Regions from separate parts of the Bacillus sp. NMTD17 genome, predicted to be linked through region 3. Evidence: riboswitches for the same ligand, from Rfam matches in the RefSeq annotation. Region 3 holds a riboswitch; each other region holds the start of a gene.
The links. A riboswitch is a leader RNA that binds a small molecule or an ion and turns the genes downstream of it on or off. The one in region 3 is predicted to bind thiamine pyrophosphate.
Positions count from the first base shown of each region.

Region 1 (2,274 bases), on a different contig from region 3:
CACCTTCTCTCACATCTTCTTTGTTCGGCAGACCTAAATGCTCTTTTGGCGTCACATAGCATAGCATCGCTGTTCCATACCAGCCGATCATGGCCGCACCGATGGCGGATGTAATGTGATCATATCCCGGGGCAATATCTGTTGTAAGAGGCCCTAACGTATAAAATGGTGCCTCTTTGCAAATCTCCATTTGCTTGTCCACATTCTCTTTGATTTTATCCATCGGAACATGTCCAGGCCCTTCAATCATCACCTGTACATCATGTTTCCAAGCGATCTCTGTCAATTCACCTAACGTTTCAAGCTCTGCAAACTGCGCCTCATCATTGGCATCAGCAATCGAGCCTGGTCTCAGACCGTCTCCAAGTGAAAAAGCAATATCATACGTTTTCATAATCTCACAAATGTCTTCGAAGTGGGTATAGAGGAAATTCTCTTGATGATGGGCAAGACACCACCTTGCCATAATGGCACCGCCTCTTGAAACAATTCCGGTCACCCGATCGACTGTCAGCGGAATATACCTTAACCTCACGCCCGCATGAATCGTGAAGTAGTCTACTCCTTGCTCTGCTTGTTCAATTAATGTGTCTCTGTACACGTCCCACGTCAAATCTTCTGCCACTCCATTTACTTTTTCAAGCGCCTGATAAATGGGAACGGTTCCTACTGGGACTGGGCAATTCCGTATGATCCATTCTCTCGTTGTATGAATGTCCTTTCCTGTAGACAGGTCCATCATGGTGTCTGCACCCCATCTGATCGCCCATGTCATCTTTTCTACCTCTTCATCAATGGATGATGTCACAGCTGAATTGCCAATATTCGCATTGATTTTGACGTGAAAATGCCTTCCAATAATCATCGGTTCACTTTCAGGATGGTTAATATTCGCTGGAATGACTGCTCTTCCGCTGGCTACCTCCTCTCTCACAAACTCAGGGCTTAGCTCTTCTCTTAACGCGATAAACTCCATTTCAGGCGTAACAATACCTTTTTTTGCATAATGCATTTGCGTCACACAGGCACCTTGTTTTGCGCGGAGCGGCTCATGATGAAAATCAGTATGAACATGATGAAAGGACTCTTTTTCCTTAGAACGATATCCGTTATCTTCTGGTTTCACATGGCGCCCTTCATAGCTTTCTGTATCCCCTCTTTCTTCGATCCATGCTGCCCTAAGGCGTTTTAATCCCTTAGTGACATCAATATGGGCTCTCTCATCGGTGTACGGTCCACTCGTATCGTACACACGAATCGGTTCATTTTGAATGTTCCCCGCCTGTGTCACAGTTTTTGAGAGGGCAATCTCCCTTTTTGGCACTAAAATGTCAGGTCTTGATCCTTTCTCATACACCTTTCGGCTGCCGTCAAAGCTTGATAATAAGGATTGAGTTGTTGGGGTATTTTTCTTTTCTTTCATTTGCTGTTCTCTCCTTCTCTTCTTGTCACCGGACAGGATGGAATCAGCACCAGCAAAAAAACCAGGCTCTATGAACAGAACCTGGTTTCGTCGACAGAAATAAACATGAATGTCATTCATATGACCCATGTATCATCTTCAACTTCCCCACGCTGGTACGAGCCAGATCAGGTCCAAAGGGTTAAGAAGCATACACTTCTCTCTCAGCCCAACTGCGGGCACCCCTAGTCACATTTATTGATTTCCACAACAGTGTAGCATAGAGATGCCATGAAAAAAAGAAGTTTTAGGAAAATAGTTCCTTTCCACTACAAAAGAGATACAGCAAGCTTGATATGCACCTTTATATACATCATCTCTCCCAATCATTCGATAAAATATGAAATAATCATTGATCCTTTTCTCCTATTATGTATAGTTAATCTAAACTGAGAATTTTTATACAAATTTTCCCAAAGGAAGTTCTAGTCGATTGCAAACATTTCTCGCATTTATCGTCGTAGGATTGTCAATTCCTCTGCCAGTTGGAGCGATCACGGTTGAAATGACAAAAAGGGATTAAAAAACGGATTCTTTCATGGATGCTGAATTTGCTCAGTTTTTATCACTGCCATTTGTCCAAATCCCGCTCTGGCTGATCGGAGCAGTATTCTTAATAATTCGGATCAAGACATCCATTTAGCTGGCGAAAAAGTCAATAAATCATTCGCAAAAACGTACAGAAACGGCTTGCTTGTTGCGGTGTCCCCTGGAAACCTTGTGTTCTGGGTTTCAGTATTCGGTGCTGTACTGGCAGATGCATATCCAAAAACAGATTCATCTGAATTTATGCTGGCTTCAGGCGGTATTTT
Region 1 covers NZ_PVRH01000005.1:192,386-194,659, reverse strand. Annotated here, with positions in the region: gene thiC (phosphomethylpyrimidine synthase ThiC) at 1-1,423, opposite strand, end outside; TPP riboswitch at 1,551-1,659, opposite strand; partial or broken gene C6347_RS15195 (lysine transporter LysE) at 1,896-2,274, shown strand, end outside.
Region 1: linked by a shared signal. The riboswitch ahead of thiC (phosphomethylpyrimidine synthase ThiC) and the one ahead of tenA (thiaminase II) in region 3 are both predicted to bind thiamine pyrophosphate.

Region 2 (2,274 bases), on a different contig from region 3:
TGTTTATTGCATTACTGGTTAGTAAGCTCATCCCGATTCTTTATTTGAAAAAATGGTATGACATGAAAAAAGTGATCGGTTCTGGCTTTTTATTAACATCGACGTTATCACTCGTCATTGCAGCTGCGACGATAGGGGAGCGGCTCGGAGTCATTGACCATAAAATGTCTGGAGCGCTGATTCTAGTCGCGGTACTCACGAGTATTTTAACGCCTGTTTGGTTTAAAGCGCTGTTTAAAAAAGAACAAGCTGCGAGCCATAAAAAACGTGTGACCTTTATTGGTGCAAATCAGCTGACCTTACCTGTCACACTTGATTTACATCAGGATGAATATGATATTCGGATTTTACATGTCTTTCAAGAAAATAAAGAAGCGCTGCTTGCTGACTCCATCTTTGAAGTCGAATCGATTGAAGAGTACGACGATGAGACGCTGCGAAAGGCAGGCGTTGGCCAGGAGGATGTCCTCGTCGTCGCAACAGGCAGTGAGACGAAAAATAAGGAAATTGCTTTATTTGCAAAGGAAGAAGGAGCGAAACAAGTCATTGCTAGTGTCAACAAAGCTGAGACAGAGCTGACATTGAAGGAAGCAGGCATTGATACGTTTTCTAATTTCCTATCATCTAAAACGGTGCTAAGAGCCTTGATTGAAGCACCGGATGCGATTCGATTATTAACAAATGAGGATACTTCTTTGTATCAAATTCAAATGAACAATCATCGTTATCACAATGTCATGCTGAGGGAATTTCCGTTTACCGGTGATTTGGTCTTTGTCCGTATTTTCAGAGGGGTAGACAGCTTAGTACCACATGGAGATACCACGCTTAGAAGCGGCGACCGTGTGCTTGTGTCAGGCTCTCGTGAGTATGTGGCAGGACTAAGAGCCCAATTAGAGTAAGAATGAACCCTTGACCAATGAACAATTCCTGATTAAGATAGAAGTACAACATCATATATTTGATCCACTAGGGGAGTCCTTTAAAAGGGCTGAGATAAAAGTGTCGACTTTTAGACCCTCATTACCTGAACAGGTTCATACCTGCGTAGGGAAGTGGTGCGGTTTTTGACTATGCTTTTTACAAATTCCAAGCCACTTTCCACGCGGAAAGTGGCTTTTTTATATGGAAAAACAGGAGGAGAGAAACATGACGTTTTCAACTGAATGTAAAGAAGCAGCAGCAACATGGTGGAATGGAAGCTTCACACACCCATTTGTCAAAGGGATTGGAGATGGCACGCTTTCACTCGATCGTTTCACGTATTATGTGATGCAGGATTCATATTATTTAACTCATTTTGCAAAGGTGCAAGCATATGGCGCAGCGATTAGTGAGGACTTACATACGACGGGCAGAATGGCGTATCATGCGCAGGGTACGTATGAAGCAGAGCTGTCGCTGCATAGAAAGTTCACAGAGCTTTTGCAGATTTCAGATGAAGCCATCGAGAACTTTAAGCCTTCTCCGACTGCTTATGCGTATACCTCTCATATGTACCGATCTGTGAAAAGCGGGCGATTTGAAGAGATTTTAGCCGCGTTATTGCCGTGCTACTGGCTATATTATGAGGTGGGTGAAAAGCTAAAACAAACCACACCTGACCATCCGATTTATCAGGAATGGATTTTGACATATGGAGGGGATTGGTTTAAGGAGCTCGTCTTTGAACAGGTCAACCGCTTTGATGAACTAGCCGAAAAAGCGTCAGAACAAGTACGGGCCAATATGAAAGAAAATTTTGTGATTTCAAGCTATTACGAGTACCATTTCTGGGAAATGGCGTATCAAAAAGAAACATGGCAAACAGCATGCTTAGATGGGGTTGGTGCAAATGGAACTCCACGCAGTGACAAATGATTCGCTTCCTGCGGATGAACTGATCAAACAAATAAAAGCCATCGCACCTGAAGTGGATTTTATTCATATCCGGGAACGGTCTAAAACAGCAAGTGAGCTTGTTGATCTCGTGAAAAGACTCTTTTTAGAAGGTGTACCGAAAGAGAAGCTCATCATCAACGACAGAGTAGACGTTGCACTGCTCACCAATATTCACCGGGTACATCTCCCAGGCCATAGCTTTTCGCCAAAAGAGCTGCGGCAAAAATTCCCTCACCTTCATGCAGGTGTCTCTGTTCATTCGATAGAAGAAGCGAAAGCAGCGGAGAAAAATGGAGCAGAGTATGTCATGTTTGGGCACGTATATGACACCACTTGTAAACCAGGACTTCAGGCAAGAGGCGTACAGCTTGTGAAAGAACTGACATCTTCACT
Region 2 covers NZ_PVRH01000002.1:581,644-583,917, reverse strand. Annotated here, with positions in the region: gene C6347_RS08140 (monovalent cation:proton antiporter family protein) at 1-902, shown strand, start outside; TPP riboswitch at 962-1,071, shown strand; gene tenA (thiaminase II) at 1,150-1,860, shown strand; gene tenI (thiazole tautomerase TenI) at 1,835-2,274, shown strand, end outside.
Region 2: linked by a shared signal. The riboswitch ahead of tenA (thiaminase II) and the one ahead of tenA (thiaminase II) in region 3 are both predicted to bind thiamine pyrophosphate.

Region 3 (2,274 bases):
CTTTTCTCCTTTTTGAATGGAAAGAGAGATTTGATGCAAAACAGGCTGAGGCTGTTCATAAAAACGGACAGTGAGATTATTGCACGCGAGAAATGAATCCATGCTGTTCACCTTTGTTTCGTTTTTCTTTCATGATGGCATATTGATTCAGTACACCGGTTTTGGATAATGCGTCGACCACAACTTTCGCTAAGCATCCGCCCAGTATCATCCCGCTGATGATTTGAGTCATCAGTGTGATGAGTAAAACTTGAGGCGTGTAATAACCAAAGCCATTTGCAACGAGGCTATATGCCATTGCTCCAACAGCTGCAAAGGCACCTGACAGCATCAGTGTCCACATGCGATATCGTTTATAACCAAAAAGAGCAAAGGCGATTTCTGCCCCAAGCCCTTGGCATACACCAATCAGCAGGGCTGAAAGACCAAAGTGGCTGCCTGTCAGTAATTCCACAGCGGCAGCGGCTGTTTCTGCAATCAGGGCAGCTCCCGGCTTTTGGATGATATACGCGACGATTGGACTGGCAATCACCCAAATGCCAAACATGATGTTGCCTCCTGCTGGGCCAACTAGTGCTGTAATTGGTAAGTAAAGTGTGGACCATCCTAAATAGATGACACCGCACGCAACGGATAAAATGACAGCAAGGACGACTTCTTTCATCTTCCATGTCATGATGAATGCACCTGCAATGGAACTGGCCACTCTTCCACCGTAAACGCCATTTCCCAAAACTTGTACTCAAGCTGACAGCTTAAGATAAAGTGCTGTTTCATTTTTTCCTTTTCCTTCTCACTTGCTCCTTCCGCCAGCTGATCGAGCCGCTTGCAAAGCTCCACTGTAATAGAGTCGGTTAACCCTCCATAAAACGTGATCCACTCATAAAACGGATGTGACGGGTCAGGCTGCACGTCTGAGAGCATTCGTTTTCCAATTTCCCAATATGTCCAAGGACATGGAAGCAGGACAGCAATGATTTCCCCAAGCGTGCCTTCCTGGGCGACTTGCAGCATGTGATGAATATAGTGATGAGCACTCGGAGCCAATGAAGCTCCTTGGAGCTCATCATACGATACACCTGCCACTCGGCAAAGATTTTGATGAGGGTGCGTCTCACTATCTAGTACAAACGCAATCTGTTGATGGAAAAAGGCAATATCTTCTTTGTCTGTACATCTGCTTAGAGCCGCTGCATAAATTTTAATAAATGCATGTAAGTATTCTGCATCTTGTTTGACGTAATGAATGATCTGTTCCTTTTCCAGCTTTCCTGCTGCCAGGCCTCTGACAAACGGATGCTGATAAATGGCTTCAAATAATGTTTCTGCTTCTTTTCTTAATTGCGCTGAAAACGTCATAAAAAAAGCCTCCTCTTCTTCAGTTGAATAAATGAAAAAGCCACCCCAAATGGAGCGGCCTTCTTATCGATTCAATCATGAATAAGACAAGGTCCAGCTCCACTTCCCTCCGCTAGTACGAACTAGATCAGGTTCAAAGGGTCCAAGATTTCTTCTTGTCTCAGTCATACATGACTCCCCTAGTGGACTTTTGTCATTTAATTATCTTTACTCTACACATGTGGTGATTTGATGTCAACCACCTTTCTTAATTCAATGTTTTGATCGTTGGCAGCTTCTCGATCCCTGCGGCATAGTAAAAATTAAGGACACTGAAGAAATCAATTGGCTTTCCTGTTTTCAAATCAACAGCTAAAATATGATCGCCGTAATTTGTCATATCATCAATATCTAAATACCTTGGCGTTTTCTTGCCAAGTGTATCTACAAAGGTATCGTGGTAATATTGACCGCTTGCATATGAAGATTGATGGTACATAAACAATGTCTCCACATCTAAGTAGACGAGAATGGCCTCTGAGGAGCTTGCATAAGGCGCTGAGTACGACACTGGAGCGGAAATGCTTTTCACTTTTACACTTGAAATCGAATGGGTTCTTTGTTCGTATTTACCATCATAAGAGAAATAAAATACACGCTCCCATTCATAATCTGCTGTCTTCGATTGCTTGTTGTATACTTTTGCGCCATTGGCAAATACATCCCCATTTGCATACTCAGCTACAAAGTATTGTAAGGTTGACGATAGGGACACAGCCCCTGTGAAATTGGGCGGGTTTTTTGCATTCACCTGTAACGTGTAAGAGTCTCCGAAATCTCCACCGCTTGTGATACCGAATGCGTAGTCACCTGCTGGTAAATTGGTCAAACCAAGGAGACTGCCTGCGGGCTGAATCAGGTCTGTCGGGTACGCTT
Region 3 covers NZ_PVRH01000001.1:175,141-177,414, reverse strand. Annotated here, with positions in the region: gene C6347_RS00845 (ABC transporter ATP-binding protein) at 1-102, opposite strand, end outside; gene C6347_RS00840 (ECF transporter S component) at 77-676, opposite strand; gene tenA (thiaminase II) at 673-1,359, opposite strand; TPP riboswitch at 1,447-1,550, opposite strand; gene C6347_RS00830 (hypothetical protein) at 1,607-2,274, opposite strand, start outside.